DNA from 4 places in the Kitasatospora terrestris genome. Region 3 is predicted to be linked to each of the others. Evidence: riboswitches for the same ligand, from Rfam matches in the RefSeq annotation. Region 3 holds a riboswitch; each other region holds the start of a gene.
What was found. Region 3 has a riboswitch for cyclic di-AMP ahead of ABEB06_RS13275 (M23 family metallopeptidase). Riboswitches for the same ligand answer to the same signal wherever they lie in the genome.
Positions count from the first base shown of each region.

Region 1: linked by a shared signal. The riboswitch ahead of ABEB06_RS22720 (transglycosylase family protein) and the one ahead of ABEB06_RS13275 (M23 family metallopeptidase) in region 3 are both predicted to bind cyclic di-AMP.
Region 2: linked by a shared signal. The riboswitch ahead of ABEB06_RS29165 (glycoside hydrolase family 16 protein) and the one ahead of ABEB06_RS13275 (M23 family metallopeptidase) in region 3 are both predicted to bind cyclic di-AMP.
Region 4: linked by a shared signal. The riboswitch ahead of ABEB06_RS29730 (glycoside hydrolase family 16 protein) and the one ahead of ABEB06_RS13275 (M23 family metallopeptidase) in region 3 are both predicted to bind cyclic di-AMP.

Region 1 covers NZ_BAABIS010000001.1:4,911,304-4,914,416, forward strand. Annotated here, with positions in the region: gene ABEB06_RS22715 (cytochrome P450 family protein) at 1-600, shown strand, start outside; cyclic di-AMP (ydaO/yuaA leader) riboswitch at 805-948, shown strand; gene ABEB06_RS22720 (transglycosylase family protein) at 952-1,665, shown strand; gene eno (phosphopyruvate hydratase) at 1,850-3,113, shown strand, end outside.
Region 2 covers NZ_BAABIS010000001.1:6,358,858-6,361,970, reverse strand. Annotated here, with positions in the region: gene ABEB06_RS29170 (hypothetical protein) at 10-480, shown strand; gene ABEB06_RS29165 (glycoside hydrolase family 16 protein) at 481-1,803, opposite strand; cyclic di-AMP (ydaO/yuaA leader) riboswitch at 1,807-1,986, opposite strand; gene ABEB06_RS29160 (esterase/lipase family protein) at 2,125-3,113, opposite strand, start outside.
Region 3 covers NZ_BAABIS010000001.1:2,881,165-2,884,277, forward strand. Annotated here, with positions in the region: tRNA gene ABEB06_RS13270 (tRNA-Gly) at 3-73, shown strand; gene ABEB06_RS13275 (M23 family metallopeptidase) at 216-1,190, opposite strand; cyclic di-AMP (ydaO/yuaA leader) riboswitch at 1,193-1,351, opposite strand; gene ABEB06_RS13280 (hypothetical protein) at 1,639-1,857, opposite strand; gene ABEB06_RS13285 (SpoIIE family protein phosphatase) at 2,195-3,113, opposite strand, start outside.
Region 4 covers NZ_BAABIS010000001.1:6,479,047-6,482,159, forward strand. Annotated here, with positions in the region: gene ABEB06_RS29720 (glycosyltransferase) at 1-252, shown strand, start outside; gene ABEB06_RS29725 (family 16 glycosylhydrolase) at 258-1,532, shown strand; cyclic di-AMP (ydaO/yuaA leader) riboswitch at 1,644-1,806, shown strand; gene ABEB06_RS29730 (glycoside hydrolase family 16 protein) at 1,810-3,113, shown strand, end outside.

The DNA of each region.
Region 1 (3,113 bases), 2.0 Mb from region 3:
GGGCTGATCCGGGCCAGCGACCACGGCGAGCACCTCACCGAGAACGAGGCCGCCGCGATGGCGTTCATCCTGCTCTTCGCGGGTTTCGAGACCACCGTGAACCTGATCGGCAACGGCCTGTACGCGCTGCTGCGCAACCCGGGGCAGCGCTCGCTGCTGCAGGAGTCGCTGGCCCGGGGCGAGAGCGGGCTGTTGGAGACCGGGGTGGAGGAACTGCTGCGCTACGACGGGCCGGTGGAACTGGCGACGTGGCGGTTCGCGACGCAGCCGCTGTCCATCGGCGGGGTGGACGTCCCGGTCGGCGACCCGGTGCTGGTGGTGCTGGCGGCGGCGGACCGCGACCCGGCCCGGTTCGCCGGGGAGAACACCCTCGACCTGGCCCGCGCCGACAACCCGCACCTGGGGTTCGGGCACGGCATCCACTACTGCATCGGCGCGCCGCTGGCCCGGCTCGAGGGGCAGCGGGCGCTCGCCACGGTGCTGACCCGGCTGCCCGATCTGCGTCTTGCCGCCGACCCGTCCGAACTGCGCTGGCGGGGCGGTCTGATCATGCGCGGCCTGCGCGAACTGCCGGTCTCCTTCACTCCGGTGCACGCCTGACGGCGCGTCGTGTCGCGGGGGCTGAATGCGGATCAAACCGGACGTACCTGCATAGTTCGTACCCGAGTTGTGACGCTTCGTAATTCTTGCGTGATACCGGTGATATGAGCTTGTGATTGATCGTCGGATCTGCCTACTCTCCCTCTGCTCGCAGCCGCGGGCCCCGGGTGCGGAACGCCGAATCCTGTCCGCCGCGCCGCAGGGAATCCGACAACGACCCGGACAGGGGCGGGGGAACCAGGTTTGACGCCGTCCCCCACGGCTTGGGGTGAAGCCGCCTTCCCGGCGGCCGGGCCACCTCCCGGTCCGAACCCGACAGCTCACCTCGCAGGCGTGCGGAGAGGATTCGCCATGCTGTTCACCGGTTCCGGCCGCCACCGTCGCAGTACCAAGGCCGAGAAGGCCATCGCCGCCGCGGGCGTCGCGGGCGTGGGTCTGGCCCTGCCCCTGCTGACCGCCACCGGCGCCCAGGCCGCCCCGGTCTCCGTCTGGGACAAGGTCGCGCAGTGCGAGTCCGGCGGAAACTGGTCGATCAACACCGGCAACGGCTACTACGGCGGCCTGCAGTTCAGCTCCTCCACCTGGAAGTCGTTCGGCGGCGGCCAGTACGCGCCGCGCGCCGACCAGGCGAGCAAGGGGCAGCAGATCGCCGTCGCCGAGAAGGTGCTCGCCTCGCAGGGCCCCGGCGCGTGGCCGGTCTGCTCGAAGCGCGCGGGCCTGACCAAGGGCGGGTCGTCGGCCCAGACGGACACCGCCTCGCGCTCCGAGACCCGCGCGGCGGCCCCGAAGGCCGCGACGCCCAAGGCCGCGACGCCGAAGACCGCGACCCCCGAGGCGGCGGCGCAGGGCGCGACGTCGCAGAGTGCGCCCCGGGTTGTGCCGCAGGGCGCCCAGGCCCCGGCCGCCGCCGGCGGCGGCTACACCGTGCGCCCCGGTGACACGCTGTCCGGCATCGCCGCCGCCCAGCACGTGTCCGGCGGCTGGCAGAAGCTGTACGAGTCCAACCGTCCGGTGATCGGCGGCAACCCGGACCTGATCATGCCGGGTCAGGTCCTGTCGTTCTGACGGCTGCGGGAGCGGGCACTCCGGACCGTCCGGCGTGCCCGCTTTTGCGGGGCATTCAGATGAACTACCGGCGAGTAGCGCGCCACACGGTGAGACGGGACGAAGGTCAACGTGGACCGGAAGCCCGGGACGGTTAGGCTCTGGTCGTAACGACTACACATCCGCTTCCGCTAGGAGATGCCTCGTGCCGTCCATTGATGTCGTCGTAGCCCGCGAGATCCTCGATTCCCGCGGCAACCCCACGGTCGAGGTCGAGGTCGGCCTCGACGACGGCAGCACCGGCCGTGCCGCTGTCCCGTCGGGCGCGTCCACCGGCGCCTTCGAGGCGCTGGAGCTCCGCGACGGCGACAAGAACCGCTACTTCGGCAAGGGCGTCGAGAAGGCCGTCCTCGCCGTGATCGAGCAGATCGGCCCGGAGCTGGTCGGCTACGACGCGACCGAGCAGCGCCTGATCGACCAGGCCATGCTGGACCTGGACGCCACCCCGGACAAGTCCTCGCTCGGCGCCAACGCCATCCTCGGCGTCTCGCTCGCCGTGGCGCACGCCGCCTCCGAGGCCAGCGACCTGCCGCTGTTCCGCTACCTGGGCGGCCCGAACGCGCACGTCCTGCCGGTCCCGATGATGAACATCCTCAACGGCGGTTCGCACGCGGACTCCAACGTGGACATCCAGGAGTTCATGATCGCCCCGATCGGTGCGGAGTCCTTCTCGGAGGCCGTCCGCTGGGGCGTCGAGGTCTACCACACCCTCAAGGGCGTCCTGAAGGAGCGCGGCCTGTCCACCGGCCTCGGCGACGAGGGCGGCTTCGCGCCGAACCTGGACTCCAACCGAGAGGCCCTGGACCTCATCACCGAGGCCATCAAGAAGGCCGGCTACGTGCCGGGCAAGGACGTCGCGCTCGCGCTGGACGTCGCCGCCTCCGAGTTCTACAAGGACGGCGCCTACCAGTTCGAGGGCAAGGCGCTCTCCGCCGCCGAGCTGATCGAGTACTACGCCGAGCTGGTCGCCGCGTACCCGCTGGTCTCCATCGAGGACCCGCTGGACGAGTCGGACTGGGACGGCTGGAAGGCCATGACCGTCAAGCTGGGCGACAAGGTCCAGCTGGTCGGTGACGACCTGTTCGTCACCAACCCGGCCCGCCTGGCCCAGGGCATCGAGACCGGCACCGCCAACGCGCTGCTGGTGAAGGTCAACCAGATCGGTTCGCTGACCGAGACCCTGGACGCCGTGGAGCTCGCCCAGCGCAACGGCTACCGCTGCATGATGTCGCACCGCTCCGGCGAGACCGAGGACGTCACCATCGCCGACCTCGCCGTCGCCACCAACTGCGGCCAGATCAAGACCGGCGCCCCGGCCCGCTCCGAGCGCGTCGCCAAGTACAACCAGCTGCTGCGCATCGAGGAGATCCTCGACGACGCCGCCGAGTACGCGGGTCGCGGGGCGTTCC
Region 2 (3,113 bases), 3.5 Mb from region 3:
GAGTGGAGCATGGCCGTGCGGGTGATGCGGGCGCTGGTGGTCGCGGCGGTGGCGGCCGCGGCTGCCCTGGGGACGACCGGGACGGCGGCGGCGCCCTCGCACGCGGACCTGCAGGTGGTCCGGCTCGATCCGGACCCGGCCGCGCCCGGCGGGCTGACCACGGTGCACGCCTTCGTCGCCAACGGCGGACCGGACCGGACGGCCTCGCCGTTCACCGTGCTGGTCGACCTGCCGGCGGGCTTCACCGCCGAGGGCCCGTTCTTCCCGGACGGCTGCGCCGTCTCGCTCGCCGGCCACCTGGTCCGCTGCACCTTCCCGGCGGGACTGCCGGCGCTGCGGACGGCGACCGCGCTGATCCCGGTCCGGGTGGACGCGCACGTGCCCCCCGGCACGAGGGCCGAGGGGCGCGTACGGGTGACGGGCGCGGACGACGCCGATCAGCGGAACGACCGGACGGCGTTCACGCTCACCGTGAGCTGACTAGCGGTAGACGCGCACCCAGTCGGCGGCGAAGCTGATCGGCGCGGAGCCGGACGCGGCCGGGTGGTACTGGCCGGCGCTCAGCGACAGGTTGAGGATCAGGTACGCGGACCAGCCGGTGCCGACCCCGGTGCCGTCGGAGAACACCTTCTTGCCGTTGACGTACCAGTCGACCGAGTCGGCGCCGTAGTAGGTGCCGATGGTGACCCACTGGTCCTTCGCGATGGCGCTCGCGTCGGTGTAGTACTTCGAGCCGGACTTGACGTGGTTGGTCAGCTCCAGCAGGTTCGGGTTGTCCGGGTGGTACTCGAAGGAGTCGATCTCGCCGTTGCCGTTCTTCCAGGTCCACAGGGCGGGCCAGGCGCCGGTGCCGGCGGGCAGCTTGACCCGGGTCTCGGCGTAGTCGCCGGTCTTCACCTGGAAGCCCTGGGAGGAGTACTCGGTGGTGAGCAGGCCGGTGTCCCAGGCCTGCTTGCCGTTCTCCAGGGTGTGGCTGGACGGCTTGGCGGTGAAGGTGGCGACGCCGCCGGAGACCTGGACGCCGCTGGTGGTCAGCCAGTCGAGCTTGTTGTCGTCCGGGTTGTGGTTGCCGTAGCGGTAGGCGCTGGACTTGTCGCCGGTCCACTTGGAGCCGTACGCGATGGCGCTGTCGAACTCCTCGGACCAGGTCAGTGCCTTGCCCGGGATCGGCGAGCCGGTGGCCGCGGCCGGGGTGGTCGGCGCGGTCGTCGGCGTGGGGGCGGCCGTGGGCGTCGGGGTCGGCGTCGGCGCGGGGGTCGGCTTGACGGTGGGGGCGGGCGCCGGGGCCGGGGTGGCGGCGCCGGCGGCGGCCACGGTGAGGGTGCGCGAGGGCAGGTTGTGCCAGGCGTTCGCCGAGTCCTGCCAGAAGCCGAACTGGGTGTAGGTGCCGGCCGGCAGGGTGCGGGCGGCGCTGGTGAAGGTGGTGCCGCCCGGGCAGATCTGCACGTTGCTCGCGTTGCCGGGGAAGTCCAGGTTCCGCCCGGCGGCGTCGCGCACGCCGACGCCGAGCGTCTTGGCGGTGAAGCAGGACGAGGAGTGGACGGTCAGCGAGGCGGTGGTCGGGACGGCGGCGGTCATCGACTCCGGGGCGAGGCGGTCCTGGGTGACGGTCGCGGCGGTGGACGTGGTTCCGGCAACGGTGGCGGTCGTGGGGGCCGCGGTCGTCGGGGCGTTCCAGACGGACGGGGTGGTCCAGGCGGACGGGTTGAACCAGGCGGCCTGGGCGCTGCCGGCGAGCGGCGCGCCGATCAGGGCGGCGGCACCGGCGACGGCGCCGATGCGGGCAGGACGGGAGAGGCGCATGACGGGGTTCCTCCGCGACGCCTGCGAGGTGAGCTGTCGGGTTCGGGCCCTGAGGCGGCCCGGCCGCGCGTGCGTGCGGCTTCACCCCTAGCCGTGTCCGGCCGTCCCGGAGGGAGCGGAGGGCATGGCGACGTACCTGTGGGTCCCCCGCTCCTGTCCAGTGGTGGTCAGCGAAAGCCCCCGGCGGGTGGACAGGATTCGGCGTCCCGGCGGCGGCGTGCCCGGTGCGAGCACCCGAGCAGGCTAGACAGATTGTCGACAGAGCGACAACCGGCCCGGGAGAGACAAGCGTCACACCGCGGGCCGGCGGGATCGCCCTGGTCAGGTGAGCCAGGAGGTGATCTGCTGGACGGCGGCCGGGGCCCAGGCGAGCTCCATGTGGTTGAGGCCGCCGAGCAGCGCGGTGCCGCCGACGGTGGGGATGCCGGTGGTGTCCAGGGCGCTGGCCGTGAACACCAGGCCGTCGCTCGGGCCGCGGCCCTCGTTGAGGATCCCGGGGATGTCGGCCGAGCCGCCGGCCAGCAGGTAGCTGCGCACCGAGGCGGGGACGCCGGCCCGCTGCAGCGCGGCGATCAGCGACCCGGCGTCGATCGCGGCCTGGATGCCCTGGCCGGAGGTGTAGAAGCCCTGGCCGCCGTAGTAGGTGGTCCACCAGTCCTGGGCGGTGGAGTCGAGGCCGTACCGGCCGTCCCAGCGGGCGAGCAGCTGGCGCTGGCCGGGGAAGCAGTCGTACCCGCCGCTGGGCAGCACGCCGAGGCAGGGCTGCGCGGTGTAGCTGCCGTAGCAGGTCATGTACAGGTGCGGGGAGGGCGCGTTGGCGGTGCCGCCGCAGGCCGGCCAGGTGGCCGGCGAGAAGGCCCAGCCGTGGGCGTACGTGTAGTCCAGGCCGCCGTGCGGGCCGCCGAGGGTGATCAGGCGCCGGACGTCCCCGGCGTAGGCCCAGCCCCAGGACGGCCGGACCGAGGAGACGTACGCGCGGGCCGCGACCTCGCCCTTGCTCCAGGCGACCACGTCGACCTGGGTGACCCCCAGCCTGGCCCGGACCAGCGCGATCGCGTCGCCGACCGCCTGGGCCTGGAGCAGGTTGTCGCCCTGCTTGTGGGCGAAGCCGATCGCGAAGACCCGGTGGCCGGAAGCGGCCAGGCTCTGCGCCAGGCCGGTGGAGGGGCAACTGGCCGCGCCGCAGCTGCCGGTGGCGCCGGGGTCGGCCCAGGCCCGGTCGGCGTTGTCGTTGGCGCCGTGCACCAGCAGGACGGGGGTGGCGATCGGGCCGGTGTTCCAGCCGGTGGCGCTGTGGAGCAGGAAGCGGC
Region 3 (3,113 bases):
ATGCGGGTGTAGCTCAATGGTAGAGCCCCAGTCTTCCAAACTGGTCACGCGAGTTCGATTCTCGTCACCCGCTCCGCGCAGAACGGCCCCGGCTGCCCCAGGCAGCCGGGGCCGTTGCCGTTCCCGCTGGTCCGGCCGGGTGCGCCCACGGCCCCGGGCACCCCTCGCGGGGCGGCCGGGGCCGTGTGTGGTGACTGCGCCGTCTACCGCAGGGGTCAGACGCTGACGCCGTGCGCCGCCAGGTAGGCGACCGGGTCGATGTCCGAGCCGTAGCTCGGGGTGCTGCGGATCTCGAAGTGCAGGTGCGGGCCGGTCACGTTGCCGGTGGCACCGGACAGGCCGATCTGCTGACCGGCGGAGACGCTCTGGCCGGCCGAGACCGAGATGGACGACAGGTGGGCGTACTGGGCGTACTTGCCGTCGGCCAGCTTGATGATGACCTCGTTGCCGTAGGCGCCGCCGTTGCCGGCGGAGACCACGGTGCCGGCGGCGACGGCCTTCAGGCTGGTGCCGGTGGAGACCGGGAAGTCGATGCCGGTGTGGTAGCCGCTGGACCAGTTGGAGCCGGCCGCGTGCCACGCGGTGGTGTGGTGCACGGAGACCGGGGCGACGTAGCCGGAGGCGTTGGAGGACGCCGCGGCGGAGGACGCCGGGGTCGACGAGCCGGTGGCGGCCTTCGGGGTGGCCTTCTTCGCGGTCGAGGTGGTGGTCGACTGCTGGGTCTGCTTCGGCGCGGACTGCTGCTTGGGAGCGGTCTGCTGCTTCGGCTGCTCGGCCGGGGCGGCGGCCGGAGCGGCCGCGGCGGCACCGCCGACGGTCAGCTTCTGGCCCGGGTAGATCAGGTTCGGGTTGGAGCCGATGACCGAGTGGTTGTCCTGGTAGAGCTTCTCCCAGCCGCCGTCGACGTGCTGGGCGGAAGCGATCTTGGACAGGGTGTCGCCGGCGACGACCGAGTAGTCGTGCGACGCGGCGGCGGCCGGAGCGGTGTCGGCGGCCGGGGTGGCGGCGACGGCCGGGGTCTCGGCGGCGGCGGCGGCCGGGGCGCGGTGGCCCTCGTGGGCGTGGCCGGTACCGTGCGCGCTGGCGGCGGTGACCGGGAGGCCGACCGCGGCACCGGCGACACCGGTGGCGATGGCGATGCGGACGATGGTCTTCAGGCGGGGCTTGCGGTGCTTGCCGTTCGCGGACATGAAGAATTCCTCTCCGACGCCTACGAGGTGAGCTGTCGGGTTCGGACGAGAGTTGCCCGGCCGCGCTAGGCACGGCTTCACCCCGAGCCGTCCCCGGTGTTCCGGGTACGGCGACTTACCTGTGGGTCCCCCGCTCCTGCCGAGAACGGTTATCTGGTCGGCACCGGGCAGCGGCAGGACTAGGCGTTCCACCCGGTGGCCCACCCGGACGATCCGCCCGGGCTGCGGTGAAGCAAAGCCGACGCCGGGCACCCGTGGCAAGCGTCGGCCCCGCCGGGACGGAGGTCCCGACGGGGCTGACGGACCGGCAGGTCACCACCCGCGCACACGGCCCGACCGAGCGCTTACGGGATCATGACCCTACGTACACCAACCATTAACGCAGCGGCATATTCGGCACCGTTCGGACGCGATCACTCACCCCCGGTCACCGCACGGGTGACGCTGCTCACCCCGCGATCGAGGAGATGGCCTTGGCGAGCGAGTTCAGGAAGTCCTGGATCGGCTGCGCCGCGGTGGACTGGCTCACCATGAAGCCGAACAGGGCGGCGACGATGGCATGGCTGGTCTTCAACTGCTTGTTGCGGATGAAGATCACCATGATGATGCCGAACAGGACCAGGGCGGAGACGGAGAAGGCCACGCCGGACTCACTTCCTCGATTCATGGCGGGGGTTCGTGAGGCGGAAACCGGCCCCTACCCCCCGTGTCCCCACCAGTCCATCCGGACTCAGTGTGGTCGCTCGTGCGGACTCCGTAAAGGACTTGCCGGGCAACCGGTCGGAAGATCCTGCCATCTGAGACCGGTTTCCGCCGTCCGAGACGATAGCGGAAGGCATATGACGGGCCGTCGACGGCCGGTTGCCGTCACCGGGACGGGAGAGAAAAGGGCAGGCCGACCGCACCGGAGCGGGTACGTCCGAAGCGCCGTCAGGTTTGGCCGAAGATCACCACCCGCTCTTGACACCGGGTCGCCCACGGGCCACGGGCCGGCCGCCGGACCGCTACTGGCGCCAGATCAGCAGGACGGCGCGGTCGTCGTTGACGTCCTTGGCGACGGTGTCGATCAGCCGGGTCGCCGCGCCGCCGCGGGCCGACTCGGTCTGGGCGGCCGCCGCGACCAGCCGGTCGGACTCCCCCATCAGCCGGTCCATGCCCTCGGTGAGATCGCGCCCGGGCAGCTCCACCATGCCGTCGGTGCACAGCAGCAGCAGGTCGCCCGGCCCGAGCCGGCCGCGCACGCCCTCGAACTTGGCGCCGTCGTAGACCCCGAGCAGCGGGCCCTCGGCCTCCTTGACCTCCCATCGGCCCGCCCCGGCCAGCCGGTGCATGCCCGGCAGGTGGCCGGCCGAGAGCAGCTCGTACTCGCCGGTGTCCAGGTCGAGCACCAGGTGGACGGCGGTGGCGAAGCCCTCGTCCCAGTCCTGGCGGAGCAGGTAGCCGTTGGCGGCGGGCAGGAAGTCGTGCGCGGGGAGCGAGCCGAGCAGGCCGCCGAAGGCGCCGGAGAGCAGCAGCGCCCGGGAGCCGGCGTCCATGCCCTTGCCGGAGACGTCGGCGAGCACCGCCTCCAGCACCCGGCGGCCGCTGCCGGTGCGGGTGGCGACCACGAAGTCGCCCGAGAAGGACTGGCCGCCGGCCGGGCGCAGCGCCATGTCGGCGTGCCAGCCCGCGGGCAGGTCGGGGACGCGGCTCTGCACCCGGATCCGCTCGCGCAGGTCGAAGAGCATGGTGGAGCCGCCGCGCCAGGGCACGCCGACCCGGCGGCGGAACTGGGCGACCAGGAGTCCGGCGATGCCGACCGCGCCGACCACCAGGGCGGCGCCGGGGGTGACCCCGTAGACGTACGACTCGGGGCGTTCGCTGGCGACCTTCTCGCCGGTGTGGATCAGCGACTCGGCGATCAGCCCGAACGCGGCGGCCGCG
Region 4 (3,113 bases), 3.6 Mb from region 3:
CACGACCCGCTCTCCGGCATCTTCGACTCGCTGCAGAACACCCCGCCCGGCGTCCCGGCCTACCTGATCCTGACCCGCGGCCAGGCCGCCGAGACCTACCTCACCGGCCTGCTGCCCGCCGACACGATCGGCCGAATGCAGCAGGCCGCCGACCTCTCCCGGCGCTTCACTGTGGTCTACCGCAACGACGACGCCGTGGTCTACCGGTTCGTGCCGAACCCGGTACCGGCCGGATCCACCGGAGGAGGGTGATTCCCATGGACCGGCTCCTCCGCCGCGGCTGGCTCGCGCTGTCCGGCTGGGCCGCGCTGGCCTGCACCGCACTGCCCGGCCCCGACCTGCTGCGGCTGGCGGTCACCGCCGCCTTCCTCGTCGTCTGCCCCGGTCTGGCGCTGGTCCGGCTGGTCCACCCGTTCACCCTCCGGCGCGGCCTGCCGCTCGACACGCTGGAGCGGGCGGTGCTCTCGGTGGCCCTGAGCCTCGCGCTGACCGCGCTGGTCGCCGAGGCCTTCTACCTGGCCCGGGCCTTCACGGTGGCCCGCGCGACGGCCGCGCTCGCGGTGCTCACCACGCTGCTGGTGCTGGTCGCCGCCGTCCTCGACCGGGAGCGGATGCGCCGGCCGGGGCCGCGACCGGCCGAGCCGCCGGGGGAGAAGGCCGCGCCGGACGGCCGGCTGCGCCGGGTCGCCGGCCTGGGGTCGGCCGGACTGCTGGCCCTGACGACGGCCTGCGGAGGGTCCTCGGCCATGCCGATCGGCCTGTCGGCGCCACGGTCCACGGCAAGCGTGGACCTGTCCGTCCCGACCGCACCCGGCCCCTGGAAGAAGGTCTTCGAGGACGACTTCCTCGGCTCCCGGCTCGACCGCGCCGACTGGGCCACCTGCTACGACTGGAACGACGACGGCTGCACCAACGCCGGCAACCACGAGCTGGAGTGGTACCTGCCCTCCCAGGTGAAGGTCGCGGATGGCGAGGCGCAGCTGGTGGCCGAGCGCCGCAGGACCGTCGGCTCCGACGGCAAGGTCTACCCCTGGACCTCCGGCATGATCACCACCGGCCGCGACTCCTGGGACGCGCCCCCGCGCCACACCTTCACCTACGGCTACTTCGCGGCGGCGCTGCGGGTCCCGGACGAGGACACCATGTTCCCGGCGTTCTGGCTGCTGCCCGAGGCCCGGAAGGTCCCGCCCGAGCTGGACGTCGCCGAGTTCATCTCGGACGCGCGCTCGGTGCAGATGACCGTCCACTGGGCGGAGCCGGACGGGAGCGACACCCACCAGGCCGACCGCTACGGCCCGGTGGACTTCCCCGCCGGGTTCCACGTCTTCGCGGTGGACTGGGAGCCGACCTCGCTGACCTGGTACGTGGACGGGGTCGAGCGCTTCCGGGTGACCGAGCCGCAGAAGATCCCGAACGTCCCGATGGAGATCCTGATCAACCTCGCGGTCGGCTACCCCGTCCCGCCGCCCGCCGACGTCGACACCGCGACGTTCAAGGTGGACTGGGTGCGGGTCTGGCAGCGGCCGTCCTGATCGGGTGTTCAATTGTCTTGTACGCGTCCACCGGCTAGGGTGCTCGGACGCCCGCCGGGAGCGGGCACCGTCACCGGGGCGCCTAATCCCGTCCACCCGGTCGGCGGCACCTCGGAACTCGAGCCGGACGGGAGCGGGGGAACCAGGTAGTACGCCTGGCATTCCCGTTCCCCGGGGCTGCCACGGCTCGGGGTGAAGCCGTCCCGCAGGCGGCCGGGCCACTCGTGCGGCCCGAACCCGACAGCTCACCTCGCAGGCGTCGCAGAGGACTGCACCCATGCGCATCTCCGCCACACCTGCCCGGGTCGGCGCGGTGGCCGCGACCGGCCTGGCCGTCGTCGCCGGAATCGCCTTCACCGGTCTCGGCTCCGCCGACGCCGCCACCGGGACGACCGTGATCCAGGACCGGCTGGCACCGACCTCCATGACCGCGGGCACCGCCGCGTCCGCCAGCCTCTCCGTGCACGCCGACCGCTGCGTCACCGCCCGCTCGGTGGGCGTCGCGGTCCGCGACGCGGCCGGCAACAACCTGGACTTCCCGGGGTCGAGCGGCCGGACCCGGGTGTGCCAGCACGGCTACACCCTCACCACCGACAGCCGGACGCTGCCGGCCGGCGAGTTCACCGTGTTCGGCTACTGGCAGGACCTCTCCGGGGGCTACCACAACCTGCCCGCCAAGCGGCTGACGGTCAACGCCGACGCCGCCCAGGCACCGGCCCCCTCGCAGCCCAGCGCGACGGCGACCGCCACGCCCACTCCGGCCGCCACCCCGTCGTCCGCCCCGACCCCGACGGCCGCGCCCACCACCCCGACGGCGTCGCCCACCCCGACGGCCGCGCCGACCCCGACCCCCACCCCGTCGCCGTCCGAGTCGCCGTTCGCGACCCCGAAGCCGACGCCGACGGCGACCTCCACGCCGACCGCGACCGCCGACCCGAGCGCCTCCGGCACGCTGACCTTCTCCGACGACTTCACCGGCAGCTCGGTGCCGCTCGGCAGCTGGACCGGCTGCTCCTCCAACGGCCCGATCGCCAACAGCCACTGCTCCGGACTGCCGGCCGCGGTGGACGCCAAGTGGTGGGCCTACCCGTCCGGGTGGAAGGACACCTCGAAGAACGGCACCTACAACCCGGCGAAGGCCCTTTCGATCGCCGACGGCCAGCTGAACATCCACCTCAACCGGGACTCCACCGGCACCTGGGTGGCCGCGCCGACCCCGAAGCTGCCGGCGAACACCACCTACGGCACCTACGAGGTGACCTGGAAGGCGAGCTGCGCCGCCGGCTACAAGGTGGCCTGGCTGCTCTGGCCGGACTCCGACCGCTGGCCCGGCGACGGCGAGATCGACTTCCCCGAGGGCGACCTGTGCGGGAACGTCTCCGCCTTCATGCACCGCCAGAACGGCACCTCCGGCGGCGACCAGGACGCCTACTCCACCGGGATCAAGACGGCCGGCAACTGGCACGTCAGCCGGATCGAGTGGCAGCCGAACGACCTGAAGTTCTACCTGGACGGCAAGCTGATCGGCCACTCCACCTCGCGGGTGCCGAACACGCCGATGCACTGGGTGCTGCAGTCCGA